Linked DNA regions of Streptomyces venezuelae. The protein of the gene in region 2 binds, or shares a complex with, the protein of the main gene of each other region. Links are inferred from orthologs where the notes say so. Each region holds a gene or a part of one and is shown on either strand. Other genes may lie near its edges. The genes, in order: uvrA and mfd.

Region 1 (14,508 bases), 1.4 Mb from region 2 along the record:
GACCGGGACCTCGCCCAGCTCGCCGTCGAGTCAGAGGTCGTCGAACCGGCACTGCCGCCCGCCTACGCCCGCTGGGACAACCCGGCCTGGCACGCCTACCGCCCGCCGGCGGAGGAGCCGATGGCCGTGCGCCTGGGCGACCTCCACCTGCCCGAGCGCACCGAGCTGCGGATCCCCATGCTCGTCCGGCTCCCGATGGAGCGCGGGCTCTGGGTGGACAGCGGGCGCGGCCGCTCGGAGGCGGCCGGCCTCCTCGACGAGACGGAGCTGCGGCGGCTCGCCCTCGACAGCGCGGTCGCGCACGCGGCCAGACTGCTCGCCGTCCACCCGCCGGGCGGCTTCGCGGTCCATGTCGTGGACGCGGCCGGGGCCGGCGCCGCCGCGCTCGCGCCGCTCGTGGACACCGGCGTGCTCGCCGCCCCGCCCGCCCGGGGCGCGGCGGGCGTCACGGCCGTCCTCGACCAGCTCACCGAGCGGGTCGACCTTCTCCAGATGGCCCTGCGGAACGGCGCGGTCGACGCGCTGCCGCCCGGTCTGGACGACGCCCGGCAGCTCCTGATCGTGCACGACTTCCCGCACGGCTTCGACGACCGGGCGGTCACCCGGCTCCGGTACCTGGCCGACGAGGGCCCGGGCGTCGGTGTCCATCTGCTGATCGTGGCCGACCGGGAGGACGCCGCCGAGTACGGCCCCGTGCTCGATCCCCTGTGGCGCTCACTGCTGCGCCTCACCCCCGTCCCCGACGACCACCTCGCCGATCCTTGGGTCGGTCACGCGTGGTCGTACGAGCCCCCGCTCCTGCCGCCGGGCAGCCGGGTCCTCCGTCAGGTGCTCGCCCAGGTCGCGGAGGCCCGTCCGGCAAAGCGGCCCTGACCTGGCTCCGGCCACGCCTCGACCTGGCTCTGACCTGGCCTTTTGGTGGCTCTTTACCCTGCCCTTTACCTTCTCTTGGTCTTTCGGGTAGTGTTCGTGGTGCGGAGGGGAGTACTCCCCATGCGCGGCGTACCCGTCAATACGGACGGATCCTCGGTGATCCGATCCCGGGGCGTCGGCCCGGACGTGGTGCGAACCGCCCGGGTGGAAGAGACCTCCGGCAGCGACGACGCTGATCAAGTAGCCGTACGACGCCGGAGGCGCAGTGGACGTTTCAATGACCCTGTGGGTGCTGACCATTCTCGGTCTGGTCGCCCTCATCGGAGCCGACTTCTTCATCGGGCGGAAGCCCCATGACGTCTCGGTCAAGGAAGCCGGAATCTGGACGATCGTCTGGGTCGTGCTCGCCGTGCTCTTCGGAGTCGGTCTGCTGGTGTTCGGCAACAGCCAGGCGGCCGGGGAGTTCTTCGCCGGCTACGTCACCGAGAAGTCGCTCAGTGTCGACAACCTCTTCGTCTTCATCCTGATCATGGCGAAGTTCTCGGTCCCGTCCCACCTCCAGCAGCGCGTGCTGCTCGTGGGTGTGGTGATCGCCCTGGTCCTGCGCACGGTCTTCATCGTCGCGGGCGCCGCGGTCATCGCGAACTTCTCGTGGGTCTTCTACATCTTCGGCGCGTTCCTGATCTACACCGCCTGGAAGCTCATCCAGGAGGCGCGTGCCGACGAGGAAGAGGAGGACTGGGAGGAGAACCGTCTCCTCAAGTCCGTCGAGAAGAAGTTCGGCGTCGCCGACAAGTACCACGGCACCAAGCTCTTCATCCGCGTCAACGGCAAGCGCGTCCTGACCCCGCTGATGGTCGTCATGATCGCCATCGGCACCACGGACATCCTCTTCGCCCTCGACTCCATCCCGGCGATCTTCGGCCTGACCCAGGACCCGTACATCGTCTTCACCGCCAACGCCTTCGCCCTCATGGGCCTGCGGCAGCTGTACTTCCTGATCGGCGGCCTGCTCAAGAAGCTGGTCCACCTCAGCTACGGCCTGTCGGTGATCCTCGGCTTCATCGGCGTGAAGCTCGTCCTGCACGCCCTGCACGAGTCCGGGGTGCACGTCCCGGAGATCTCCATCGGGTTCTCGCTGGCGGTCATCGGCGGCGTCCTGGTCGTCACCACGATCACCAGCCTGATCGCCTCCAAGAAGCAGTCGGAGCGAGCCGCTGCCGAGAGCGCGGCCGGCACCGACGGTGTCGAGGACGCGGACGGCGTCCAGAAGGACAGCATCGACGCCTGACGCGTCACCCACGGCGACGGCCGGCCAGGGGCACCCGCCCCCGGCCGGCCGTCGCCGTTTCGTGCTCCTGTGTTCCCGGCCTTCAGGCCGGTGCGGCCTCCACCGCCTCGGAGGGCTCCGGCAGCGTCTCCGGCAGCAGCGCGAAGCAGCCCAGGCTGATCAGGGCCACCACGGTCAGATAGGCGGCTACACCCCAGGGCGGGCCCGAGCCGCCGTCCGCCGAGAGGGCGGTGGCGACGATCGGCGTGAGGGCGCCGCCGAGGACGCCCGCGAGGTTGTAGCCGACGGCCGCGCCCGTGCAGCGGACGCGGGGCTCGTAGAGCTCCGGGAGGTACGCGGCGATCACCGCGAACATCGTGATGAAGGCCAGCAGCGAGCCCAGGAAGCCGAGGAACATCAGGAACGGCTCCGCGGTGTGCAGCAGGGCCACCATCGGGAACATCCAGAGCGCCGAGGCCGCGCACCCCGCGAGGCACAGCGGGCGGCGGCCCCAGCGGTCGGCGAGGAGGGCCACGAAGGGCGTGGCCGCGCCCTTGACCGCCACCGCGGCCATCACACAGGTCAGCATGACCGTGCTGCTCACCCCGAGCCGCTCGGTGCCGTAGGTCAGGGCCCAGGTGGAGACGGTGTAGAACACCGCGTACCCGACGGCGAGCGCCCCGGCCGTCAGCAGCACGAGACGCCAGTGGTCGCGCGCGACCTCGGCCAGCGGGGCGCTCGCCCGCCGGCCCGACGCGGACAGCTCCTCGAACTGCGGGGTCTCCGCCAGCGAGGAACGCAGCAGCAGCCCGGCGGCCGCGAGCAGCCCCGCCGCCCAGAACGGCACCCGCCAGCCCCAGGAGCGGAAGTCCGCGTCGCTCAGGCCCGCCGTGAGCGCCAGCATCACCCCGTTCGCGAGGAGGAAGCCGACCGCAGGGCCGATCTGCGGGAAGCTCGCCCACAGCGCGCGCCGGTTCGGCGGCGCGTGCTCGGCGGTCAGCAGGACGGCGCCGCCCCACTCGCCGCCGAGGCCGAGTCCCTGGAGGAAGCGGAGGGTGAGCAGGAGCAGGGGCGCGGCGATGCCGAGCGTCTCGTACGCGGGGACGCAGCCGACCGCGACGGTGGCGCAGCCGGTCAGGAGCAACGAGGCGAAGAGGACCGGCCGGCGGCCGTACCGGTCGCCGACGTGCCCGAAGAGGACCGAGCCCAGCGGGCGGGCGACGAAGCCGATGGCGAAGGTGCCGAAGGCGGCCAGGGTCCCGGCGAGCGGGGAGAAGGTCGGGAAGAAGAGCGGCCCGAGGACGAGGGCGGCGGCGGTCCCGTAGACGAAGAAGTCGAAGAACTCGATGGCGGTGCCGACGAGCGAGGCGGTGGCGAGCCGGAGCATCGACGGCGGAGCGGGTGGAGCCGGGGGAGCGGGTGGGGACGGAGCGTGACTGGGGCGCATGTGGCGCCAACTACCCGGCGGCCGTCCCGGTTACGGGGGCGTACGGAAGCGCGCGGCCGGTGAGCCGCGCGCTGTCGGTACGACGGCCGCTCACCAGCCGCGCTCGCGCCACTCCGCGAGGTGCGGCCGCTCGTCACCGAGCGTGGTGTCCTTGCCGTGGCCCGGGTAGACCCAGGACTCGTCCGGGAGGACGCCGAAGAGCTTGGTCTCCACGTCGTGGAGGAGGCTCGCGAAGGCCTCAGGGTCCTTCCAGGTGTTGCCCACCCCGCCGGGGAAGAGGCAGTCGCCGGTGAAGACGTGCGGGTGGCCGTGCGGGTCGTCGTAGACGAGGGCGATCGAGCCGGGCGTGTGCCCGACCAGCCTGCGGGCGGTCAGCTCGACCCGGCCCACCCGGATCGTGTCGCCGTCCGCGACCGGCACGTCGGTGGCGACCGGGATGCCCTCCACGTCGTCCGCCCCCGCGTAGGTCCGGGCGCCGGTCGCGGCGACGACCTCCGCCAGGGCCTGCCAGTGGTCGCCGTGCCGGTGGGTGGTGACGACGGCGGTGATGCCGTCGTCACCGATCAGCGTGAGCAGCGTGTCGGCGTCGTTGGCCGCGTCGATCAGCAGCTGCTCGCCGGTCGCCCGGCAGCGCAGCAGGTATGCGTTGTTGTCCATCGGGCCGACAGCGACCTTCGAGATCATCAGGTCCGTCAGCTCGTGCACGTCCGCCGGTCCGCCGACCTTCACACTTCCGCTGTACGTCATGGGCTCAGCCTAGCTCCGCCCACCGGCACCAGGGGGTGCTACAGCGGCGGGAGCGCCGGGAGCGGGCCGCCCTCGGTCTTGAGCGCGGAGCCGTCGCGGCGGCCGGCGAGCCAGCCGAGGAGCTCGGGGGCGGGGCCGGTCACGGTCACCTCGGCGCCCTCGACGGAGCCGGTGGTCCAGGTGCCCGTGCCCTCCGTCGCCACGATCCGGGTCGGCGGCACGGTCGCCTGGCCGGTGAAGCGCTCCGCGAGGAAGTCGATCTCCCGCTGGACGAACTCCTCGGGCAGGTCCTCCAGCTCGTAGCCGACACCCAGGTCGACGTGGTGCAGGGCCACCTCGGCCCAGCGGCGGAAGGGGATCCGGGAGGCGCTGTCCGTGACGCCGTTGCGGAGCTCGACGGTGCGACTCCAGTCGGCGGGCTCGGCGCCCGCGGCCTGGAAGCCGTCGCCGCTCTCGCGCACGTCGGCGAGCTGGACGGCGAGCGGCCGGTCCGCGTCGCGCTCGATGTCGGCGTCGCGGGTGGCGGCGTCGGCGTACATGGGACGGCCCTGGAGGACGTTCACCAGAGCGTCGGCGTTCCGGGCGATGTGGGCGAGGACATGGCCGCGCGTCCAGCCGGGAAGCCGTGACGGCTCGGCCGTCGCCGCGTTGTCCCAGGAGGCGGCGTCGTCCAGGAGTCGGTCGGTCGCTGCTTTGACAGAGGCGAGATCACGTTCGTGGTCGATCATGGCGCCGACCCTAGCGCCGCCACTCGTTCGGGTGAAGCGGTCTCCACGCGGCCGGAAATCGAATGTGCGTGCTATAGGCTCGGTGGAAGCATCCGGCATCCTTGGTTGTTGGGTGTGTCAGGACATCCGCTCTCTCAAGAAAGGTGCGGACCGGCGTGGCCGACCGTCTCATCGTTCGTGGCGCTCGCGAGCACAATCTCAAGAACGTCTCGCTCGACCTCCCGCGTGACTCCCTCATCGTCTTCACCGGGCTCTCGGGATCGGGCAAGTCCTCCCTCGCGTTCGACACGATCTTCGCCGAGGGGCAGCGCCGCTACGTCGAGTCGCTCTCCTCCTACGCCCGGCAGTTCCTCGGACAGATGGACAAGCCGGACGTCGACTTCATCGAAGGTCTGTCGCCCGCCGTCTCCATCGACCAGAAGTCGACCTCGCGCAACCCGCGCTCGACGGTCGGCACCATCACGGAGGTCTACGACTACCTCCGTCTGCTCTTCGCCCGCATCGGCAAGCCGCACTGTCCCGAGTGCCGTCGGCCGATCTCCCGCCAGTCGCCGCAGGCCATCGTCGACAAGGTCCTGGACCTCCCCGAGGGCAGCCGCTTCCAGGTCCTGTCGCCGCTCGTGCGCGAGCGGAAGGGCGAGTTCGTCGACCTCTTCGCCGACCTCCAGACCAAGGGCTACAGCCGCGCCCGGGTCGACGGCGTGACCGTGCAGCTGAGCGAGCCGCCGACGCTGAAGAAGCAGGAGAAGCACACGATCGAGGTGGTCATCGACCGCCTCACGGTGAAGGACAGCGCCAAGCGCCGCCTCACCGACTCCGTCGAGACCGCGCTCGGCCTCTCCGGCGGCATGGTCGTGCTCGACTTCGTCGACCTCCCCGAGGACGACCCCGAGCGCGAGCGGATGTACTCGGAGCACCTCTACTGCCCGTACGACGACCTGTCCTTCGAGGAGCTGGAGCCGCGCTCCTTCTCCTTCAACTCGCCCTTCGGTGCCTGCCCCGACTGCACCGGCATCGGCACGCGCATGGAGGTCGACCCCGAGCTGATCGTCCCGGACGAGGACAAGTCGCTCGACGAGGGCGCCATCCACCCCTGGTCGCACGGGCACACCAAGGAGTACTTCGGCCGGATGATCGACGGCCTCTCCCAGGCCCTCGGCTTCCGCACCGACATCCCCTTCGCAGGCCTTCCGCAGCGGGCCAAGAAGGCCCTCATGTACGGCCACAAGACCCAGATCGAGGTCCGCTACCGCAACCGGTACGGGCGCGAGCGCGCCTGGACCAGCCCCGCCTTCGAAGGAGCGGTCTCCTTCGTCAAGCGGCGCCACTCCGAGGCCGAGAGCGACTCCAGCCGCGAGCGCTTCGAGGGTTACATGCGCGAGGTGCCCTGCCCCACCTGTGAGGGCAGCCGCCTCAAGCCGATCGTCCTCGCGGTCACGGTCATGGACCGGTCCATCGCCGAGGTCTCCGCGATGTCCATCAGCGACTGCGCCGAGTTCCTCTCCCGGCTGACGCTCAACGCCCGCGACAAGAAGATCGCCGAGCGGGTCCTCAAGGAGGTCAACGAGCGGCTGCGCTTCCTCGTCGACGTCGGCCTCGACTACCTCTCCCTCAACCGGGCGGCGGGCACGCTCTCCGGCGGCGAGGCCCAGCGCATCCGGCTCGCCACCCAGATCGGCTCCGGCCTGGTCGGCGTGCTGTACGTGCTCGACGAGCCGTCCATCGGCCTCCACCAGCGCGACAACCACCGCCTCATCGAGACCCTGGTCCGGCTCCGGGACATGGGCAACACGCTCATCGTCGTCGAGCACGACGAGGACACCATCAAGGTCGCCGACTGGGTCGTCGACATCGGCCCCGGCGCCGGCGAGCACGGCGGCAAGGTCGTCCACTCCGGCTCCCTGAAGGAGCTCCTCGCCAACGAGGAGTCCATGACCGGGCAGTACCTGTCCGGCCGCCGCGTGATCGCCACCCCGGACATCCGCCGCCCGGTGGACCCCGGGCGTCGGCTCACCGTCCACGGGGCCCGCGAGAACAACCTGCGGGACATCGACGTCTCCTTCCCGCTGGGCGTCCTCACGGCCGTCACGGGCGTCTCGGGCTCCGGCAAGTCGACCCTGGTCAACGACATCCTCTACACGCACCTGGCGCGTGAGCTGAACGGCGCCAAGTCGGTGCCCGGGCGGCACACGCGCGTGGACGGCGACGACCTCGTCGACAAGGTCGTGCACGTCGACCAGTCCCCGATCGGCCGCACCCCCCGGTCGAACCCGGCGACCTACACCGGGGTCTTCGACCACGTCCGCAAGCTCTTCGCGGAGACGATGGAGGCCAAGGTCCGGGGCTACCTGCCCGGTCGGTTCTCCTTCAACGTCAAGGGCGGCCGCTGCGAGAACTGCTCCGGCGACGGCACGATCAAGATCGAGATGAACTTCCTCCCGGACGTCTACGTCCCGTGCGAGGTCTGCCACGGCGACCGGTACAACCGGGAGACCCTGGAGGTCCACTACAAGGGCAAGTCCATCGCCGAGGTCCTGAACATGCCGATCGAGGAGGCCCTCGACTTCTTCGAGGCCGTCCCGACCATCGCGCGCCACCTCCGCACGCTCAACGAGGTCGGCCTGGGCTACGTCCGCCTCGGACAGTCCGCCCCGACGCTCTCCGGCGGCGAAGCCCAGCGCGTGAAGCTCGCCTCCGAGCTCCAGAAGCGTTCGACGGGCCGCACGGTCTACGTCCTGGACGAGCCGACCACGGGTCTGCACTTCGAGGACATCTCGAAGCTGATCAAGGTCCTCTCCGGCCTGGTCGACAAGGGCAACTCGGTGATCGTCATCGAGCACAACCTCGATGTCATCAAGACCGCCGACTGGGTCATCGACATGGGTCCCGAGGGCGGCAGCGGCGGCGGCCTGGTGATCGCCGAGGGCACGCCGGAGGAGGTCGCCTCGGTTCCGGCGAGCCACACCGGCAAGTTCCTCCGCGAGATCCTCGACGCCGACCGGATCAGCGACGCCGGCGGGTCCGTCCCTGCGCCGCGGGGAGCGAAGAAGGCGGCGGCGAAGAAGGCGCCCGCCAAGAAGTCCGCCGCCCCGGCGAAGAAGGCGGCCGCCAAGACGGCAGCGGCGAAGTCCACCGCCGTCAAGTCCACCGCCACCAAGGCGGCGGCCACCAAGGCCACCGCCAAGAAGGCGACGACCCGGGCCCGCAAGGCCTGACCCGGAGGCGGGGCCCCACCCGGGGCCCCGCCTTTCAGGTCCGGCCCGGCCGACAGCCCGCGAAGGCGCGCCGGTATCGTCGGTTCGGTCACGCCTTGCCCCGATCCCACCGTGGAGCGCTCATGTCCGGCCAGTCCAGCCGCCGCACCGTACTGAAGGGTGCCGCCCTCGCCGGCGCCGCCGGGCTGGGAGTCGCCGCCTGCTCCACCGAGTCGAAGCTCGGCCACGCCGTGGTCCCGACCCCGACCGCCCCCGTCGCCCTCGGTGCCCCGGACGAGGTCCCGGTCGGCGGCGCCAAGCTCTACCGCGAGCAGCGGCTCCTGGTGAGCTGCCCGGCCAAGGGCCAGTACAAGGCCTTCAGCGCCCAGTGCACCCACGCCGGCTGCGTCCTCGACAAGATCGAGGACAACGAAGGCAACTGCCCGTGCCACGGCAGCCGCTTCGACGTGACGACCGGCAAGGCGCTCAAGGGCCCGGCCACGGTCCCGCTCCCCGAGGTCCCGGTCCGGGTGGAGAACGGCGAGCTGGTCGCCGGACCCGAGGCCTGAGCCCCGGAGCCGGGCACACCGAAACGGCGCCCCGCCCCCCAGCCCCGCCCCCCAGCCCCGCCCCCCAGCCCCGCCCCCAGCCCCGCCCCCCAGCCCTGGGCCCCAGCCCCAGCCCCAGCCCCCAGCCCCCGGCCCTCAGGACCAGTCCCAGTCGATCCCCAGGATCCCCGGGCGCACCCCCTGCTCCACGAGGTGCACGGACCGGTGCCGGCCGCTCAGCGTCAGCTCCGCACGGCCGCCGCGCGGCGCGCCCGCCGAGGTCTGGGCGAACCTCCGGCACCGCACCGGAAGCGCCGCCTCGTCGAAGTGCACCTGGAGCACGTACTGCCCGCCGGCGAAGCTGAAGCCGCGCATGTACTCCCCGCTCGGCCCCGCCGTGCCGTCCTCGAACCCGTACGAGAACAGGTGCGTGTCCCCGGCCCGCAGCCGCGCGTCGAAGAGCAGCTCCGCGACCACCAGGCCCGTCTCCGCGTGCCACCGCACTCGCCCGGTGCGGCAGTTCTCCACGGCCCGCACCACCACCCGCGACGGATCGCACCCCGGATCCCCGTGGTGGATGGCCAGATAGCGGTCGACCCCGTCCCGGTGCGCCCGCACGACGTGCTGCGACTCGCGCCCCACCAGCTCCCGCGCCGCCCCGATCCGCACCCGCTCGTGGTGCCCCACCGTGTGCAGCCCCCCGTCCGCCGGGGACTCCAGCTCCGCGAGCAGCTCCTCGACCGAGCCGGACACCTCCACCAACGAGCGGTACGCGCGGCCCGCCGGGCGCTCCACCTCGGCCCGGCCGGCCGCGTCGTCCGACAGGAGCCGCAGGAGCGAGTTCCCGGGCAGCTGGAGCACCTCCTCCAGAGCGCGCACGGCCTTCAGGGACTCCGGCCGCTGCGGCCGTCGGGCGCCCTGCTGCCAGTAGCTCAGGCTCGTCACGCCGACCCTGACGCCCCGGTGCGCCAGATGATGCTGGACCCGCTGGAGAGGCAGCCCGCGCACGGCGAGCGCGGTGCGCAGCGCCAGATGGAAGGGGCCGGTGTGCAGCAGCTGCACCAGATCGGCCTCGGTGTGGCTCACGAGGGCTCCTCAGTGAACGTTCACGACGGGGGAGCGGACCGTCGCGCCGCGAGAGGTGGGCGGGCAGGTGGGCCGAGGGCGTCCGTTCACACCCGGGTCACACCGTTCACAGTCCGATGTCACCCCGCATTGAAGCGTGTTGACCAGCTCCCGACAACGGCCGATGCTCCTGACCAGCGTCCGGACGCGCTCCTCCACTCCCCACATCCCCACCCCCCTCCACGGGAGGAACGCGATGCGCAGCAGGAAACCGTCCTTCGCGGCACTCGCCGCAGCCGCCCTCTTCCTCGTCCCCACCACCTCGGCGTCCGCCGCGCCCGCCGGTGAGGACGTCGCCGCCCTTGGATCCAAGCGGTTGAACATCACCATGCAGGCCCAGCAGAAGACCAACTGGTGCTGGGCGGCGGGCGGCAACACCATCGCCACCTGGTTCGGCCGCAACTACAGCCAGAACCAGTTCTGCAACGCCGCCTTCAACCGCCAGCAGGGCTACGACTGCCCCAACAACCAGGCCACCCTCGGCAACGTCCAGACCGGACTCCGGTGGGCGGGCGTCAACCCCGGCTCGTACGTGACCGGCTGGCTGCGCTACCCGACCGTGCAGACCGAGATCAACGCCGACCGGCCGATCGAGACCCGCATCCAGTGGTCGAGCGGCGGTGGCCACATGCACGTGATCTACGGCTATGACGACGCCGACAGCTGGGTCTACTGGGGCGACCCCTGGCCCTCCAGCGACCGCTACAACTGGGCCTCGCACTCCTGGTACGTCAACAACAACTCCTTCTCCTGGACCCACTCGCTCTACCGGATCGGGGCGTGACGACGATGAACGGACGTGCCATCGGCGCCGGTCTCCTGACCGCCGCCGCCCTCGTCGCCCTCGGGGCGCTCCCGGCCGCCGCCGCGGAGGGTCTGCCGGCCGCGCCGACCCCCGAGCAGGCCGCCTCCGCGCCGCAGACCCTGGACACCCTGTCCCGGTTCTTCGCCCGGGACGGGGCGCTCGCCCGCTCGGCGGCCGCCCCGAGCGTCGAGGGCGGATCCGTGCCGGTCCGGATCCTCTCCCCGGACTTCGTCGCGGGGAAGGCGGGGGCGCCCGTCGCCCGCGTCGAGTTCCGGGCCAGCCGGGCCGTCGCCGCGGACGGCCGGAAGGCCTCGCTGTGGACCGTGAAGCAGCCGGCCGGCTGGCAGGTCGTGAACATCGCCACCGGCGACGACGAGATCCGGTACGCCGAGCAGGGCGGGCGCGTGCTGCCCGGCGGCCTTGTCTTCCGGGAGCCGCAGATCGACGCCTGGTACGTCCAGAAGGGCGCGAAGGTGCTGCCGCTGGACGAGGACGCGGTGCGGGCCGTCGGGAAGAACGGGACGAGCCTGGCCGCCTACCGGGAGCGGGTCGCCGAGGCGTACGGGGACAAGCTCCCCGGCTCGGCGTACGCGAAGAAGGGCGCGGCGGGCGGGTACGCGCCCCAGGCGGCCGTACCGGCGAGGCCGCAGGCGGACGCACCGGCGCCGCACGAGGACCCCGCCGTCACGACGGCCTCCACCGCGGCGGGCGCGGGCGCGGTCCTGGCGCTCGCCCTGATCGGCACGACGGCGATACGCCGCCGGCGCGCCGCACGGGAGTCCTGAGCCGCCACCCGGTCGCCGGCGCGCCGGGCCTGCCCCCTCTCGGGGCAGGCCCTGGCGGGGTGTGGGTCAGTAGCTGTAGGCCGCGCCGTGCGTGGCGGCGATCCGGCCCGAGGCGTGGCCGTCGTGGATCTTCAGCGGGTTGCCGTCGACGTTCCGCACCTTCAGCGTCATCCGGATCTGGGTGCAGCCGCCGAGCTGTGCCTTCGTCAGGCGCAGGGTGTTGGCCGCCGTCTGGTGGTGCTTGGCGTCGGTGATGTTCCACACCGCGACCGGTCCCTTGACCGGGCCGCCGCACAGCGCGCCGTCCGCGTTCTTGGGCTGCGCCTCGACCCAGGTCTCGGCGCGGGTGAAGGTGTAGTCGTCGGTGCCGCCCGAGCAGATCCCGGAGTCGGCCACGCAGGTCGTCAGCTCCGCGTCCTGGTAGACGATGATGTCCTCGCCCGTCGGGGTGTTCGTGGAGCCGAGGGTGGAGACGGTGGAGCCGCGGGCGACCGTGGTGCCGCTGCCGGCGAGCAGCGTCCAGCGGGACATCGAGGAGTAGGTGGCCCTGGCCAGTTCGGCCCCGGCCGGCACGCGCATCGTGACGGTGCGGCCGCCGGTGATGATCGAGGAGTACGAGAGGATCGACAGACGGCAGGTGTAGCTGCCGTCCGCGGGGGCGATGAACATCCAGCGGAGGCCCGCGGTCAGCGAGGTCTCGTTCGGCGGCACCAGGTTCGCCGCCCAGAAGGCCCCGGCCTCCGTCTCGGCCGGCAGGGCCGTGCCGTCCGCGTTGCGGCAGCGGATGGCGAAGGTGTTGCCGATGTTGTCACCGGCCGCGAGCGCCGAGACCGGGCCCGTGGAGAAGTACCGGGACCACAGGACCGACCGCTCGCCGGCGAGCGCGTCGAACGCGATCTCCGTACCCGGCACGTCGAGGTACGTGTCGGCGTTGCGCGTCACCTTGTACTCGAAGTCCGCCGACGCGGCGGTGGCGGGAGCGGCGCCGAGCAACGAGCCGCCCAGAGCGAGCGCGAGGAGGGCGCCCACCGCCCGGCCCAGCCCCTTGATTCTGCCGAGTTTCACGGTGTGCAACCCCCAGGGTGTTGTGTGCGACGCGTGATCGTCGCACACGCGCCGTGAGCGGCGCCCCGGCGGGTGGCCCGCTCAGCGGGCCAGGTAGCCGCCGTCCACCGGGAGGATCGCACCTGTGATGAAGGACGCCTCGTCCGAGGCCAGGAAGAGGATGGCGGCGGCCACCTCCTCCGGGGTGCCGAAGCGGGCCATCGGATGGGCGCCGAGAACCTCGGAGAGGTACTCGGGGCCGCCGGGTTCCACGCGGGCGGCGGTGACCCGCTCCGTCTCGATCGTGCCCGGGGCCACCGCGTTCACCCGGATCCCGCGCTCCGCCCACTCCACCGCCAGGTGCTTGGTCAGCCCGGTGGCGACGAACTTCGCGGGGCCGTAGACCGCCTGCCGCGCCTGCCCGGCGACCCCCGAGATCGACGACGTGCACACGATCGCCCCGCCGCCCGAGACGAGCATGGCCTCGATCGCGTACTTGCAGGTCAGGAACATGCCCCGGCCGTCGACGGCCATGACCGCGTCGAAGTCGGCCGGCTCGGCCTCGGTGATGTCGAGCAGCGGGATGACGCCGGCGTTGGCCACGAGCACGTCGAGCCGTCCGTAGCGCTCCACCGCCGTGTCGATCATCCGCCGGGCGTCCTGTGCGACGGAGACGTCGCCGATCACGGGAACCACCCCTTCCAGCGTCGCCAGCCGTTTCCCGTCGAGGTCCGCGGCCACCACGCGCGCCCCCTCGGAGAGGAACCGCTCCGCCGTCGCGCGGCCGATCCCGCTCGCCGCTCCCGTGATCACGCACACCCGGTCCGCCAGCCGCCCCGCGGCCCGTCCCGTCACCTGGTTCGCCATGCTTCGCCAACGAGCGTGCGAGGCCGGAGTGTCGGTCCCCGCCAGTAGGGTGGGGACCATGGCAGACCCCTCCAGCTACCGCCCCAAGCCGGGGCAGATCCCCGACTCGCCGGGGGTCTACAAATTCCGCGACGAGCACCGCCGGGTGATCTACGTGGGGAAGGCGAAGTCCCTGCGTCAGCGGCTGGCGAACTACTTCCAGCCGCTCGTGAGCCTGCACCCGCGCACGGCCACCATGGTGACGACCGCCGCCTCCGTGGAGTGGACCGTCGTCTCGACCGAGGTCGAGGCGCTGCAGCTGGAGTACTCCTGGATCAAGGAGTACGACCCCCGGTTCAACGTGAAGTACCGGGACGACAAGAGCTACCCGTACCTGGCGGTCACGCTCAACGAGGAGTTCCCGCGCGTCCAGGTCCTGCGCGGCCACAAGAAGAAGGGCGTGCGCTACTTCGGGCCGTACGCGCACGCGTGGGCGATCCGCGAGACCGTCGACCTGATGCTGCGGGTCTTCCCCGTCCGCACGTGCTCGGCCGGCGTCTTCCGGAACGCGGCCTCGGCGGGCCGCCCCTGCCTCCTCGGCTACATCGGCAAGTGCTCGGCCCCCTGCGTCGGCCGGGTCACGCCCGACGAGCACCGCGAACTGGCCGAGGAGTTCTGCGACTTCATGGCCGGCCGCACCGGCACGTACATCCGCCGCCTCGAGAAGCAGATGATGATCGCGGCCGAGGACATGGAGTACGAGAAGGCCGCCCGGCTCCGCGACGACATAGAGGCCCTGCGCCGGGCCATGGAGAAGAGCGCGGTCGTCCTCGCCGACGCCACCGACGCCGACCTGATCGCCCTCGCCGAGGACGAGCTGGAGGCCGCCGTCCAGATCTTCCACGTACGCGGCGGGCGCGTGCGCGGCCAGCGCGGCTGGGTCACGGACAAGGTCGAGGCCGTCGACACGGCCGGGCTCGTCGAGCACGCGATCCAGCAGCTGTACGGGGAGGAGAGCGGCGACACGGTCCCCAAGGAGGTCCTGGTCCCGGCGCTGCCGGAGGACACCGAGGCCGTCACCGCCTGGCTCGCCGGC
Region 2 (14,939 bases):
GCTCAGGGTCCAGGTGGAGAGGACGAAGCCGGCGGCTATCGGGCCGAGGCCCAGGACGGACTGGGCGTACGTGGGCAGGAAGACGGCCGGGGCGACCATCACCAGGCCGAGGGCGCCGAGCGACAGGTTGACGGCGGCGATCGTGCGGCGGCGCCAGACCCAGCCGGGGATGATCGGCTCGGCTGCGCGCCGCTCGATGACGACCGTCAGGGCGCCGAGGACGACCGCCCCGCCCAGGAGGCCGAGGGACGGGGCCGAGAGCCAGGGCCAGGCGACGCCGCCCTGGACGAGCGCGGTGATCAGCAGGGCGCCGGTGGCGAAGACGGCGAGCGCGCCGGCCCAGTCGATCCGGGGCTTCTCGCGGAGCGTGGTCGTGGTGTGCTGCGGTTCGACCAGGTGGCGGGTGACGAGCCAGAGGGCGACGAGCCCGATCGGCAGGTTGATGAGGAAGATCCAGCGCCAGTCGGCGTATCCGGCGAGCAGTCCGCCGACCGCCGGTCCCGCCACCGAGGACGCGGCCCACACCGAGGACAGTCGCGCCTGGATCTTGGGGCGTTCCTTCAGCGGGTACAGGTCGGCGGCGATCGTCTGGACCGTGCCCTGGAGCGCGCCGCCGCCGAGGCCCTGGACGACGCGGAAGGCGATGAGGGAGGCCATGCTCCAGGCGGCGGCGCAGAGCAGGGAGCCGATGAGGAAGAGGACGACCCCGGCCACGAGGACGGGCTTGCGGCCGAAGGTGTCGCTGAGCTTCCCGTACACCGGCAGGGTCACGGTGACGGCGAGCAGGTAGCCGGCGAAGAGCCAGGAGAAGACGGCGAGTCCGCCGAGGTCGCCGACGATCTGGGGGACGGCGGTGGCGATGATCGTGCCGTCGATGGCGGCGAGCCCCATGCAGAGCATGAGCGCGGCGACGACGGGGCCGCGTCGCGCCGCGGAGGGGGAGCCGGGGGCGGGGGCGGTGGACCCGGTCTTTCCGGCGGGACTGCCCGCCGGCGTCGTGTCGGACTCGGCCACCGCACGCTTCCTTTCTTCGTACACCTAAATGTTCGCGGTCAGGGTCTCACCCGTACCCGGGTCGTAGGAACCCCTAGGGGGATCTCCCCCATACGGGCCAGGGGTCGTTCGTCCCGCCGGAGGAGGAGAAGTCCGGTTCTCGCTTCTTAACTTGAACTTACAAACCAGGCACGACCCCACCGCCCATCAAGGAGAAGACCGTGACTTCGGCTGTGACCATCCCCAGGCACGGGGGTACGGGAGAGAGCACGGCCGTCGCCGCGCGGGCGCGTCAGGTCGTCAAGGCGTACGGCACCGGGGAAACCCGGGTCGTCGCGCTGGACTCCGTCGACGTGGACATCGCCCGTGGCCGCTTCACCGCGATCATGGGGCCCTCCGGCTCCGGCAAGTCGACCCTGATGCACTGCCTCGCCGGACTCGACACCGTCACCAGCGGCGAGATCTTCCTCGACGACACCGAGATCACCGGGCTCAAGGACAGAAAGCTCACGCAGCTGCGCCGCGACCGGATCGGCTTCATCTTCCAGGCGTTCAACCTGCTGCCGACCCTGAACGCCATCGAGAACATCACGCTCCCGATGGACATCGCGGGACGGAAGCCGGACGCCGAGTGGCTGCGCCGGGTCGTCGACACCGTCGGGCTCTCCGAGCGCCTCAAGCACCGGCCCAACCAGCTCTCCGGCGGCCAGCAGCAGCGCGTCGCCGTGGCCCGCGCGCTCGCCGCCCGGCCCGAGATCATCTTCGGCGACGAGCCGACCGGAAACCTCGACTCCCGGGCCGGCGCCGAGGTCCTCGGCTTCCTCCGCCAGTCCGTCGACGAGCTGGGGCAGACGATCGTCATGGTCACCCACGACCCGGTCGCCGCCTCCTACGCCGACCGGGTGCTCTACCTCGCCGACGGGCGGATCGTGGACGAGATGGAGCGGCCCACCGCCGACGCCGTCCTCGACCGCATGAAGGACTTCGACGCGCGCGGGCGGACGTCATGACCGTCCTCAAGACCTCGCTGCGCAACTTCCTCGCGCACAAGGGACGCATGGCGCTCTCCGCCGTCGCCGTCCTCCTCTCCGTCGCCTTCGTCAGTGGGACCCTGGTCTTCACCGACACCATGAACACGACGTTCGACAAGCTCTTCTCGTCGACCGCCTCCGACGTCACCGTCAGCCCGAAGGGCGCGGCGACCGACGACGAGACCCCGCAGTCCGGCCGCCCCGAGTCCTTCCCCGCCTCGCTCGTCGAGCAGGTCGGGAAGGCCGAGGGCGTCCAGGCCGCCGAGGGCGACGTCATCTCCATGAGCGTCACCGTCGTCGACGCCGAGAACAAGAACGTCGGGCCCACCAGTGGCGCCCCGACCATCGCCACCAACTGGAGCCCCAGTGAGCTCCGTTCGGTGGAGCTCGTCTCCGGCCAGGAGCCCCGCGGCCCCACCGACGTCGTCGTCGACGGAGCCACCGCCGAGAAGCACGGTCTGAAGCTCGGCGACGAGCTGCGGACGATCGCCGTCACCGGTGACTTCACCGCGAAGATCTCCGGCATCGTCGACTTCAAGGTCACCAACCCCGGCGCCACCGTCGTCTACTTCGACACCCCCACCGCGCAGCGCGAACTCCTCGGCAAAGAAGGGTTGTTCACCCAGGTCCTGGTCGACGCGAAGCCCGGTGTCAGCGACGACGTGCTGAAGAGGAACGTCGCCGCCTCGATCGGCGACGGCTACAAGCTCCAGACGGCCGCCGAGGCCGCCGACGCGGGCCGCGAGGACGTCGCCGGATTCCTCGACGTCATGAAGTACGCGATGCTCGGCTTCGCCGGGATCGCCTTCCTCGTCGGCATCTTCCTCATCGTCAACACCTTCTCCATGCTGGTCGCCCAGCGCACCCGCGAGATCGGCCTCATGCGGGCCATCGGATCCAGCCGCAAGCAGGTCAACCGCTCCGTCCTCGTCGAGGCGCTGCTCCTCGGCGTCGTCGGCTCGGTCGCCGGTGTCGCGGCGGGCGTCGGACTCGCCGTCGGCCTCATGAAGCTCATGTCCTCGATGGGCATGGAGCTCTCCACCCGCGACCTCACCGTCGCCTGGACGACCCCCGCCGTCGGCCTCGCCCTCGGCATCGTCGTCACCGTCCTCGCCGCCTACATCCCGGCCCGCCGGGCCGGCAAGGTCTCCCCGATGGCCGCCCTCCGCGACGCCGGCACCCCCGCCGACGGCAAGGCCGGACGCATCCGGGGCGCCCTCGGGCTCGCCCTCACCGCCGCCGGCGCAGCCGCCCTGTGGACCGCGACCCGCGCCGACGAGGCCGGCCCCGGCTCCCTCTGGCTCGGTCTCGGCGTCGTCCTCTCCCTCCTCGGCTTCATCGTCATCGGCCCGCTCCTCGCGGGCGGAGTCGTCCGCGCCCTCGGCGTCGTCGTCCTGCGGGTCTTCGGCCCGGTCGGCCGCATGGCCGAGCGCAACGCCCTGCGCAACCCCCGCCGCACCGGCGCCACCGGCGCCGCCCTGATGATCGGCCTCGCCCTCGTCGCCTGCCTCTCGGTGGTCGGCTCCTCGATGGTCGCCTCGGCCACCGACGAGCTCGACCGCTCCGTCGGCGCCGACTTCATCGTCCAGTCCGGCACCGGCCAGCCGATCGTGCCGCAGGCGCAGGCCGCCCTGGAGAAGGTCCCGGGCCTCGACCACGTCACCCAGTACAAGCTGGCCGACACCAAGGTCACCGCCCCGAGCGGGAAGACGAAGAAGGCCTACCTGGCCGCCACCGAACCGACGTACGTGCAGGACCTCCGCCGCGAGGTCACCTCCGGCAAGCTCACCGACGCCTACGGCGCCGACGCGATGTCCGTCGGCAGCGACTACGCCACCGAGTACGGCGTGAAGGTCGGCGACGTGCTGACCGTCGCCTTCAAGGGCGGCGAGACGGCGAAGCTCAAGGTCGCGGCGATCACCGCGGACACCGGCCAGGTCGACAACGGCGCGATGTACACCCACGTCACCACCCTCGCCCGGTACGTCCCCGCCGACCGGATGCCGCAGAGCCTGCTCATCCTCGCCAGCGCGAAGGACGGCCAGGAGGCCCAGGCCTACGAGGCCGTCAAGAAGGCCCTCGCGCCCTACCCCCAGTACAAGGCCAGCAACCAGGCCGACTACAAGGAGACCCTCAAGGACCAGGTCGGCCAGCTCCTCAACATCGTGTACGGGCTCCTCGCCCTCGCGATCGTCGTCGCGATCCTCGGTGTCGTGAACACCCTGGCCCTCTCGGTCGTCGAGCGGACCCGCGAGATCGGCCTCATGCGCGCCATCGGCCTCTCCCGCCGCCAGCTGCGCCGCATGATCCGCCTGGAGTCCGTGGTCATCGCCCTCTTCGGCGCCCTCCTCGGCCTCGGCCTGGGCATGGGCTGGGGCACGGCGGCCCAGAAGCTGCTGGCCCTGGAAGGCCTCGGCGTCCTGGAGATCCCCTGGCCGACGATCCTCACCGTCTTCGTCGGCTCGGCCTTCGTGGGCCTCTTCGCGGCCCTGGTCCCGGCCTTCCGCGCGGGCCGCATGAACGTCCTGAACGCGATCGCCAGCGAGTAGGAGGCGAGGAGGAGGCGAGGAGCCGTACGCGCTCCCGAGCGGCCCCGGTGGAGTTGTCCGCCGGGGCCGCCCCGTGTTTCGGGAGCGACTGTCGTTGCCCCGTCGTACGCTGGACACCCCGGCCCGTACGACGTGTCGGGCTGTTCGCGTTGCCCGCCCCGCGCCACCGCGCCCCGTACTCCGAACCCGGGATGGAAAGCTCCATGAGCCTGCACGGCCTGCTTGATGTAGTCGTCAAGGACGCGGCCCTCGCCGAGGCGGTGAAGGCCGCCGCCGACGGCAACCGCCCGCACGTCGACCTGGTCGGGCCCGCCGCCGCACGGCCGTTCGCCGTGGCCGCGCTCGCCCGTGACTCGGGGCGCCCGGTCCTCGCCGTCACCGCGACCGGCCGGGAGGCCGAGGACCTGGCCGCCGCGCTCCGCTCGCTCCTCGACCCCGACACGGTCGCCGAGTACCCCTCCTGGGAGACCCTGCCGCACGAGCGGCTCTCGCCCCGCTCCGACACCGTCGGCCGCCGCCTCGCCGTGCTGCGCCGCCTCGCGCACCCCCGCGACGACGACCCGGCCGCCGGCCCCGTCAGCGTCGTCGTCGCGCCCATCCGCTCCGTGCTCCAGCCGCAGGTCAAGGGCCTCGGCGACCTGGAGCCGGTGGCGCTGCGCAGCGGGCAGACGGCGGATCTGAACGAGGTCGTCGAGGGCCTCGCGGCCGCCGCGTACTCCCGGGTCGAGCTCGTCGAGAAGCGCGGCGAGTTCGCCGTGCGCGGCGGCATCCTGGACGTCTTCCCGCCCACCGAGGAGCACCCGCTCCGCATCGAGTTCTGGGGCGACGACGTCGAGGAGATCCGCTACTTCAAGGTGGCGGACCAGCGCTCCCTCGAAGTCGCCGAGCACGGCCTGTGGGCGCCGCCCTGCCGCGAGCTGCTCCTGACCGAGGACGTACGGGAGCGGGCGGCGGCGCTCGCCGAGGAGCACCCGGAGCTGGGCGAGCTCCTGAACAAGATCGCGGAGGGGATCGCGGTCGAGGGCATGGAGTCCCTGGCGCCGGTCCTCGTCGACGACATGGAGCTGCTGCTCGACGTGCTGCCGAAGGGCGCCATGGCCGTCGTCTGCGACCCGGAGCGGGTCCGGACCCGGGCCTCGGACCTGGTGGCGACGTCGCAGGAGTTCCTCCAGGCCTCGTGGGCGGCGACCGCGGGCGGCGGCGAGGCCCCGATCGACGTCGGCGCGGCCTCCCTGTGGGGGATCGCGGACGTCCGCGACCGGGCGCGCGAGCTGGACATCGCCTGGTGGTCGGTGTCGCCGTTCGCGGCGGACGAGGTCCTTTCGGGGGACACCCTCACCCTCGGCATGCACGCCCCCGAGTCGTACCGCGGCGACACCGCCCGCGCGCTCGCCGACACCAAGGGCTGGCTGGCCGAGGGCTGGCGGACGGTGTACGTGACGGAGGCCCACGGCCCCGCCACGCGTACGGTCGAGGTCCTCGGCGGCGAGGGCATCGCCGCGCGTCTCGACGCCGACCTCGCGGAGATCTCGCCGTCCGTCGTCCATGTCGCGACCGGCTCCATCGACTACGGCTTCGTCGACCCGGCGCTGAAGCTCGCCGTCCTCACCGAGACCGACCTGTCCGGCCAGAAGGCGGCCGGCAAGGACGGCCAGCGGATGCCGGCCAAGCGCCGCAAGACCATCGACCCGCTGACCCTGGAGGTCGGCGACTACATCGTGCACGAGCAGCACGGCGTCGGCCGCTACGTGGAGATGGTCCAGCGGACCGTGCAGGGCGCGACCCGCGAGTACCTCCTCGTCGAGTACGCCCCCGCCAAGCGCGGCCAGCCCGGCGACCGGCTGTACATCCCCACCGACCAGCTGGAGCAGGTCACCAAGTACGTCGGCGGCGAGGCGCCCACCCTGCACCGGCTCGGCGGCGCGGACTGGACGAAGACGAAGGCGCGCGCGAAGAAGGCCGTCAAGGAGATCGCCGCCGACCTGATCAAGCTGTACTCGGCCCGGATGGCGGCCCCCGGCCACGCCTTCGGCCAGGACACCCCGTGGCAGCGCGAGCTGGAGGACGCCTTCCCGTACGCGGAGACCCCCGACCAGCTGTCCACGATCGCCGAGGTCAAGGAGGACATGGAGAAGACCGTCCCCATGGACCGCCTGATCTGCGGCGACGTCGGCTACGGCAAGACGGAGATCGCGGTCCGCGCCGCCTTCAAGGCCGTCCAGGACGGCAAGCAGGTCGCCGTCCTCGTCCCGACGACGCTGCTCGTGCAGCAGCACTTCGGCACGTTCAGCGAGCGGTACTCGCAGTTCCCGGTGAACGTCCGGGCACTCTCCCGCTTCCAGACCGACACCGAGGCGAAGGCGACCCTGGAGGGGATGCGGGAGGGCTCGGTCGACGTCGTCATCGGCACCCACCGCCTCTTCGCCTCCGAGACGAAGTTCAAGGACCTGGGCCTGGTCATCGTCGACGAGGAGCAGCGCTTCGGCGTCGAGCACAAGGAGCAGCTGAAGAAGCTCCGCGCCAACGTCGACGTGCTGACGATGTCGGCCACCCCGATCCCGCGAACCCTGGAGATGGCGGTCACGGGCATCCGCGAGATGTCGACGATCACGACCCCGCCGGAGGAGCGGCACCCGGTCCTCACCTTCGTCGGCCCGTACGAGGAGAAGCAGATCGGCGCGGCCATCCGCCGTGAACTCCTGCGCGAGGGCCAGGTCTTCTACATCCACAACCGTGTCGACTCCATCGACCGCGCGGCCGCCCGGCTCCGGGAGATCGTGCCGGAGGCGCGGATCGCCACGGCCCACGGCCAGATGTCGGAATCGGCCCTGGAGCAGGTGGTCGTCGACTTCTGGGAGAAGAAGTTCGACGTGCTCGTCTCGACGACGATCGTCGAATCGGGCATCGACATCTCCAACGCCAACACCCTGATCGTGGAGCGCGGCGACAACTTCGGCCTCTCGCAGCTCCACCAGCTGCGCGGCCGCGTCGGCCGTGGCCGCGAGCGCGGTTACGCGTACTTCCTGTACCCGCCGGAGAAGCCGCTGACGGAGACCGCGCACGAGCGGCTCGCGACGATCGCCCAGCACACCGAGATGGGCGCCGGCATGTACGTGGCGATGAAGGACCTGGAGATCCGCGGCGCGGGCAACCTCCTCGGCGGCGAGCAGTCCGGCCACATCGCCGGCGTCGGCTTCGACCTGTACGTCCGCATGGTCGGCGAGGCGGTCGCGGACTACCGGGCGCAGATGGAGGGCGGCGCGGAGGAGGAGGCGCCGCTGGAAGTCAAGATCGAGCTCCCGGTCGACGCCCATATGCCGCACGACTACGCGCCGGGGGAGCGGCTCCGCCTCCAGGCCTACCGCTCGATCGCCTCCGCGAACTCGGAGGAGGACATCAGGGCCGTACGCGAGGAACTCACCGACCGCTACGGCAAGCTGCCGGAACCGGTGGAGAACCTGCTGCTCGTGGCGGGCCTGCGGATGCTGGCGCGCGCGTGCGGAGTCGGCGAGATCGTCCTCCAGGGCCCGAACATCCGCTTCGCGCCGGTGGAGTTGAGGGAGTCGCAGGAACTGCGGCTGAAGCGGCTGTACCCCCGGACGGTGATCAAGCCGGCGGTGCACCAGATCCTGGTGCCGCGGCCGACGAGCGGGAAGATCGGGGGGAAGCCGGTGGTGGGGCGCGAACTGCTCGCGTGGACCGGGGAGTTCCTCACGACGATCCTGGGTTCGTGACGCTCTGAGCGTCCCCCTCCGGCAGGGTGTCCCCAGGACGGGGGACGAGGGGGCCGGATTCCAGGAGTGGCTGGTGCGGCACCCCGAGTCGTAGGGGTGCGCGGGGTGCCGCAAGCCGTCGGCTACAGCTCGTTCAGGTCCACCGCTTCGGCCATCGCCTCGTAGCCCGCGTCGTTCGGGTGGAGGCCGTCGCCCGAGTCGTACGCCGGGAGGATGCGGTCCGGGTCCGTCGGGTCCGCCACCGCGCGGTCGAAGTCGACGACCGCGTCGTACGCGCCGGACGTGCGGATCCAGTCGTTGACGGCCTCCCGCTTGGCCTCGTTCGCCGGGGTGTCGTAGAAGGAGCCCTTGATCGGGGTGAGGGTCGCGCCGACGACCTTGAGGCCCTTCGCGTGCGCCTCGCGGATCAGGGTGCGGTGGCCCGCGATGAGCTGTGCGGCGGAGACGTCGGGGGTGGGCGGGGCGGGGAAGGTCGCCGTGCTGCCGCCGATGTCGTTGATGCCTTCGAGGACGATCACGGTCCGGACGCCGGGCTCCGTGAGGACGTCCTGACGGAAGCGCTTGAGGGCCCTCTCGCCCGCCCAGGTGGTGTCGTTGACGACCTGGTTGCCGGCGATCCCGTGGTTGACGACGGCGCGCGGACGCCCGGACTCGGCGAGGCGTTCCGCGAGCTCGTCGGGGTAGCGGCCGTTGGCGTCGAGCTTGGAGCCGACGCCGTCGGTGATGGAGTCGCCGAAGGTCACGACGCCGTTCCGGCGTCCGGTGTCCCGGCCGCCGGTGACCTCGACGCCGGAGAGGAAGTACCAGGACGCGCTGGTCTCCCGGAAGGCCGTGCCGGTCAGGTCGCCCCGGTGGTCGCCGTCGGCGCGGTAGCTGGTGGCCGAGGAGAAGTGGTGGAAGGTGGCGGGGCCGGTCTTCTCCGCGAGGTAGAGGGTGACGGTGAGCGAGCCGAAGGCCTCGACGGGGAGGTTCGCGGCGTCGCTGAGGAGGGTGCCGCCGGCCGGGATCGTCACCGACGCGCGGCCGTCGAAGCGGAGGGGGCGTACGGAGCCGGGGCGCACCGCGCCGCCCTCGGCGGTACGGGCCACGGTCGCGCCGGTGATCCGCAGTGGAGTGGAGCCGTATCGGTTCGTCAGCTCGATCCGGGCCCGGGTGCCGCCGGTGGTGACCCGGACGACCTGGCGGACGGTGTGGTTCTCGAAGCCCTGCTGCGACCAGTTGGCGGTGAAGGGCGCGGTCGGCGACTGCGGGGAGGCGGCCCAGGCGGCCCGCCAGGAGGGGCCCTGGTGGCCGGAGTCGGCGAGTGCGGTGGGGGCTAATCCGAGGGTGGCGGCGGTGAGGACGGCTATGGCGGTGCGGCGCAGGGTGTTCGTCGTATGCATGCTTGCGTCAATTACGGGCAGGCGCGGGCTATTCCCGGCCGCCGGGTTCTAATGCCCGCTCTCCTCGGGGAGTTGGCCGGCGAAGAGGAGGCCGGTCAGGGAGCGGAAGTACTCCTCCGGCTCCCGGCCGCCCAGCGCCGCCTCGACGTTCCCGGTGAGGACCAGGGTCGCGAAGCCGTGGGCGAGCGACCAGGCGGCGATGCCCGCCGTGCGGGCGTCGGGGACGTCCGGCAGGCCGGCCACGCCCGCGCGGAGTTCGGCGGAGGCCCGTTCCCTGGCGGCGAGGAGCTCCGGATCGTCGGCGCGGAGCAGGCCCGGCTGGAACATCACCTGGAAGTGGGCGGGGTGGTCCGTCGCGAACCGTACGTACCGCACGCCGCGTTCGCGCAGCTCGGGCGTCCCGGCGAGGGTCGCGGCCAGGAGGTCGTACCCCTCGGTGGCGATGGCGGTGAGGAGGCCGGTGCGGTCCTTGAAGTGGTGGGCGGGGGCCGCGTGGGAGACGCCGGCGCGGCGGGCGAGGTCGCGCAGGCTCAGTGCCCCGGGGCCCTCGGCGGCGATCACGTCGAGGGCGGCGGCGAGGACGGACTGCCGCAGGTCGCCGTGGTGGTAGGTCTTCCGGCTCGGACTCATGGGGGCAGCCTAGCCCTCATCTAGTCGTTGACAAGTTCCCGTTTCGGTGCGCACTATCTAGTCAGTGACAAGTTGATGGTCCGCCGTTCAACACGAGAGGGGTACCTCGTGGAATCCGCACGCGTACGTCAGATGTGGCACCTGCTCGAACCCCTGCACGCCCTGCTCTACTACGCCCCCGAGGCCTTCGACGAGGCCGCCGCCCTCGGCTACGACACCGCCGAGCGCTGGCCCTCCTACTTCGCCTGGCGCTCCGCCCCGCTGGGCGCGGCCGGCCCGGTCGGGGTCGCCTCGGCCTTCTACAGCTTCAGTCCCGGGATGGTCGCCCGGTACGTCCCCGGCGGGCCCTCCGCGGCCCCCGCCGACGTCCTCGCCGCCCGCCTCCGTGCCGTCGACCGCACCTACCGGGCCGTCCTCGGCGAGGACACGGTCAAGAGCCCCGAGCTCACCGAGGCCGCCGCCCTCGCCCGCCGCGCCGCCGAGGCCGCCGGGACGGAGGGGCGCCCCCTCGCCGCCGCCAACGCCGCCCTGCCCTGGCCCGGGGCCCCGCACCTCGTCCTCTGGCAGGCCGCGACGATCCTGCGCGAGCACCGCGGCGACGGGCACCTCGCCGCGCTCCTCGTCGCCGGCCTCGACCCGGTCGAGGCGCTCGTCTCCTTCGCGGCGGTCGGCGCCGCCCCCGAGGCCGTGTTCGAGAGCCGCGGCTGGTCCGCCGCCGAGTGGTCCGCCGCCCGCACCCGCCTCGCGGCCCGCGGGGTCCTGGACGCGGACGGGACCGTCACCGAAGCCGGCCGCGCGCTCCGCGCCGAGGTCGAGCTGCGTACGGACGAACTCGCCGCCGCTCCCTGGGACGCCCTCGGCCAGGACGGCACCACCCGCCTCGCCGAACTGCTCGGCGGGCCCTGGCTCTCCGCGATCGGCTCCGGCCTGCTCCCCGCCGAGAACACCCTCGGCATCGGCAAGGTGTGAGGCGAGGGCCGCGCCACACCCCCGCCTAGGATGCGGGGGTGTTCACACAACGGACGTTCCGCGTATATCGAAGCCCCTCGGCCGCCACGGCGCTTGCCGTGGCCGCCCTCATGGCCACCGCCTGCACGCCCCGCTCCGACACCCCCGCAGCCGACGGCGGCTCGGGCGGGAAGCCCGCCGCGCGCGGCACCGCGCTCGCCGCCGTGGACACCCTCACGGTCAAGGGCCGGGCCCCGAAGACCGGTTACGCGCGGGAGGAGTTCGGCCGGGCCTGGGCGGATGTCGACGGCAACGGCTGCGGCACCCGCGACGACATACTCCGGCGCGACCTGTCCGGCGTCCGCTTCACGGACGGCCGCTGCAAGGTCGCCTCCGGCACCCTCATGGACGACCCGTACACCGGCACCACCGTCGCGTACGTCCGGGGCCGCAGCAAGGTCGACATCGACCACGTCGTGGCGCTCTCCGACGCCTGGCAGAAGGGCGCCAGGTGGTGGGACGCGGACACCCGCCGCCGCTTCGCCAACGACCCCCTCAACCTCCTCGCCGTCGACTCCTCGGCGAACCGGCGCAAGTCCGACGGCGACGCCGCGACCTGGCTCCCGCCGAACAAGGCGTACCGCTGCACGTACGTGGCCCGGCAGGTCTCCGTGAAGCAGAAGTACAGCGTGTGGGTGACGGGCGCCGAGCGGGACGCGATGAAGCGGGTCCTCAAGGGCTGCCCGCAGCAGAAACTCCCGTAGGGAGCCGAGCCGCCGGGAAAATCGTTTCGCCCTTCGGAAGACGATCTTTATCCTGCCCGCATGGACCTGAACATATCGACCCTCGCCGCCCGTCCCGAGCTGGAAGGGCCGATGTGGAGCATGCTCGACCTCTGGCCCGAGTTCATGATGTACGACCCGGTGGGCTGGGCGAACATCGGCCGGATCGTGCGTGAGCTGCCCGAGTACGTCCTCGTCGCCACCGACGCCGAGGGCAAGGTCGTCGCGCGCGGCTTCAGCGTCCCCTTCCGGATGGACGTCGACGGCCGCCGCGAGCTGCCGCCCCGGGGCTGGGACGAGGTGCTGCTCTGGGCCTTCTCGGACCTGCGGGCCGGCCGCGAGCCGGACACCGTCAGCGCGATCGAGATCACGGTCGACACGAGCGCGCTGGGCAACGGCGTCTCGCACCGGATGCTCGCCGCGATGCGGGACAACACGAAGCGGCTCGGCTTCTCGGAGCTCGTCGCCCCGGTCCGCCCCAACGGCAAGCACCTGGAGGCGGAGTCCTCCATCCACGAGTACGCCTTCCGCACCCGCGAGTCCGACGGCCTGCCGGTCGACCCGTGGCTGCGCGTCCACGTCCGCGCGGGCGGTGTCGTCGAGGCGGTGGCCCCGGCGTCGATGACGGTCAGCGGTTCCGTCGAGCAGTGGCGCGCGTGGACGGGGCTGCCCTTCGACACGGACGGCCCGGTCGAGGTCGAGAAGGCCCTCGTCCCGGTCCACTGCGAGGTCTCGCGCGGGTACGCCGTCTACGTCGAGCCCAACGTGTGGGTGCGGCACAGCATCTGACGAGAGATCAATTCATCACGACGACATCTTTGGCCGGCGGGGCCTTCACCTCGACCGGCCTGTCGTAGTGGTAGGTGGTGGTCCCCGGCGTCTCGCCGCCCGTCATGACGATCTTCAGGAGGTGCGGCGGGCCTTCCGCGGCGATGTAGACGGTGGTCGTCTCGCCGTCGCCGCCGACCGGCTGCGCCAGCCTCAGCGCCTTCCGGCCGTCGACGGTGGTCTCCGCGGGCTCCACGGAGTCGTCGTCCCAGCCGTTCACCAAGCTCGGGGAACCCACCTTCCAGCTGCAGGTCCCCAGCCCCTCCGGGGCGGCGGGGCCGTCGGCGGGCGACTTCGTCCAGCGGCCCTTGAGCCTGCCGATCAGGGCCTCCAGGTCCTCCGGGGTCCGGTGGCTCTCCTCCCGGCGCAGGCGCGCCTCGTCGCGGCGGACGTACACGTCCCCGTCGACCCTGATGACGTCGAGCGTGTCCGACGTGCCGTGGGACAGCGTCGTGGTGCAGTTCCCCCGGCCGTCGCGGGAGCTGCGGCTCTTCATCGGCACCATCAACGAGAACCCGTCGGACTGCACGGTCACGGACTCCGCCGACTCCGTCGCCCTGATCGCCTTGTCGAGAATCCAGGGTTCGGCCGGGTCCGCCGCGGGCCGACCGCAGGCGGTGGCGGAGAGGCCGGAGGCCGCGCAGAGGAGGGCGACGGCGACGGGGCGGCGGAGTAAGGCGTGCATGGGGGCAGTCTCTCCGGGGGGCGTGAACGAGGGAAGGGGCCCCGTGGGGCCCCCGGTCCTGGTGGTGCGTGGTGACCGTCTGGGTCAGCCGAGCTTCAGCTCCCACTGCGAGGCGTTGTAGTCGAAGCCGGGGTTGACCTCGACGGTCAGGTTCTTGGCGTCCTTCGGGGTGTCGAAGGCGACGGTGAGCGTGGCCTTCTTGCCGGGCAGGACGGCGCCCTGGAAGCCCGCGCCGACCTTCTCGTCGAAGATCTGCTCCGCCTCGACGCCGTCGGTGCCGGCGCGTGCGCTCAGCAGGACGCCGACGGCGTCGAAGTTCTTCTTGCCGCCGTTCTCGACGACGACGGTGACCTGGTAGGCCTTGTTGCCCTTGGTGTGGCCGACCGCGTACTCGCTGGCGGTGTACGCCTTCGGGTCCGAGACCGTGATCTTCAGGTCGTTGTCGTAGACCGAGGTGTCGCCGTCCGCCAGGGCCTTGCCCTTGTCCGCCGTCCCCTTGTCCGACGTCCCGGCGTCGCCCGACGAGGCCCCGGCCTTCGTCGGGTCCTTCGGCGCCGCGTCCTTGATGCTCTTGTCGATCTCCTCGACCGCGTCGCTGACCGCCGTGACCGTGATGATCAGGCCGACCGTCGCGAGGATCAGGGACACGAGGCCCAGGATCGCGCCGGTGATCGTCACGCCCTTGTTGCTCGCCTCGCCGCGCTTCACCCGGCCCTTGCCGACGAGGCCCAGGACCAGCGCGATGACGCCGAGGGTGCCGGCCAGCCAGAAGAGCAGCGGGATGAGGCCGGAGACCGTGCCGATGATGCCGAGGATCAGGGCCGCGGTGCCGAGGCCGTTGCGCATGACCTGCCGCGGGGCGGCGGCGGGGACCTGAGTGTCGTACGACATGGGTGTGTCCTCCCGGACAGAGAAGCTGTCTGAAGCGATGGGTCAATCACAACAGAGCTTGTGAACCGAGTCAACACGATTCACGAAAAACGAGTCCGCTCACGCTGTGAAGTGGTGCCGTGCGTGTTCGTCGGTAAGATCGATGTCACACGAGGACGTGGGCGAGGCGAGCCAGGGAGATGAGTCAGGTGCCGGAGGAGCGCGCAGGAGACGCAGGGGACACGGGAGCCACGGAAGACACGCGAGCCACGGAAGACACGCGAGCCACGGAAGGCGCGGGAGCCACGGAAGGCGCGGGAGCCAAGGGAGCCGCCGGAGCCACGGGAGACGCCGCAGACCCCGGCTCGGCAGAGGTGACCGCCGCCGGGATCGCCCGGCTCGCCGGGGTCGGCCGGGCAGCCGTCAGCAACTGGCGCCGCCGCCACTCCGACTTCCCCAAGCCCGTGGGCGGCACGGAGACCAGCCCCTCCTTCGCCCTCGCCGACG

The links.
Region 1: the proteins of mfd (region 2) and uvrA are in contact, whole or in part, in a crystal structure (PDB 4DFC), measured with the Escherichia coli proteins. The link is inferred for Streptomyces venezuelae from one-to-one orthologs.

The regions. Positions count from the first base shown.
Region 1 is NZ_CP029194.1:6,574,611-6,589,118, forward strand. Bases 4,832-8,480 are described here. They hold uvrA (excinuclease ABC subunit UvrA), read left to right. Parts: upstream 4,832-5,220; coding sequence 5,221-8,280; downstream 8,281-8,480. Other genes in these bases: DEJ46_RS30065 (maleylpyruvate isomerase family mycothiol-dependent enzyme), read right to left, coding at 4,832-5,065; DEJ46_RS30075 (Rieske (2Fe-2S) protein), read left to right, coding at 8,403-8,480. In the rest of the region: DEJ46_RS30045 (TerD family protein), read left to right, coding at 1-873; DEJ46_RS30050 (TerC family protein), read left to right, coding at 1,139-2,164; DEJ46_RS30055 (MFS transporter), read right to left, coding at 2,247-3,530; DEJ46_RS30060 (MBL fold metallo-hydrolase), read right to left, coding at 3,681-4,337; more of DEJ46_RS30065, read right to left, coding at 4,376-4,831; more of DEJ46_RS30075, read left to right, coding at 8,481-8,828; DEJ46_RS30080 (hypothetical protein), read right to left, coding at 8,964-9,893; DEJ46_RS30085 (papain-like cysteine protease family protein), read left to right, coding at 10,129-10,716; DEJ46_RS30090 (hypothetical protein), read left to right, coding at 10,713-11,522; DEJ46_RS30095 (hypothetical protein), read right to left, coding at 11,589-12,587; DEJ46_RS30100 (SDR family NAD(P)-dependent oxidoreductase), read right to left, coding at 12,669-13,433; excinuclease ABC subunit UvrC, read left to right, coding at 13,492-14,508. UniProt on the Escherichia coli protein: The UvrABC repair system catalyzes the recognition and processing of DNA lesions. UvrA is an ATPase and a DNA-binding protein. A damage recognition complex composed of 2 UvrA and 2 UvrB subunits scans DNA for abnormalities.
Region 2 is NZ_CP029194.1:5,191,581-5,206,519, forward strand. The notes cover bases 4,428-8,507. They hold mfd (transcription-repair coupling factor), read left to right. Parts: upstream 4,428-4,776; coding sequence 4,777-8,307; downstream 8,308-8,507. Other genes in these bases: DEJ46_RS23970 (ABC transporter permease), read left to right, coding at 4,428-4,573; DEJ46_RS23980 (SGNH/GDSL hydrolase family protein), read right to left, coding at 8,430-8,507. Outside these bases: DEJ46_RS23960 (MFS transporter), read right to left, coding at 1-900; DEJ46_RS23965 (ABC transporter ATP-binding protein), read left to right, coding at 1,215-2,003; more of DEJ46_RS23970, read left to right, coding at 2,000-4,427; more of DEJ46_RS23980, read right to left, coding at 8,508-9,689; DEJ46_RS23985 (TetR/AcrR family transcriptional regulator), read right to left, coding at 9,738-10,319; DEJ46_RS23990 (SCO6745 family protein), read left to right, coding at 10,395-11,288; DEJ46_RS23995 (HNH endonuclease family protein), read left to right, coding at 11,399-12,031; DEJ46_RS24000 (N-acetyltransferase), read left to right, coding at 12,092-12,838; DEJ46_RS24005 (hypothetical protein), read right to left, coding at 12,846-13,562; DEJ46_RS24010 (DUF4190 domain-containing protein), read right to left, coding at 13,647-14,453; DEJ46_RS24015 (N-6 DNA methylase), read left to right, coding at 14,807-14,939. UniProt on the Escherichia coli protein: Couples transcription and DNA repair by recognizing RNA polymerase (RNAP) stalled at DNA lesions. Mediates ATP-dependent release of RNAP and its truncated transcript from the DNA, and recruitment of nucleotide excision repair machinery to the damaged site.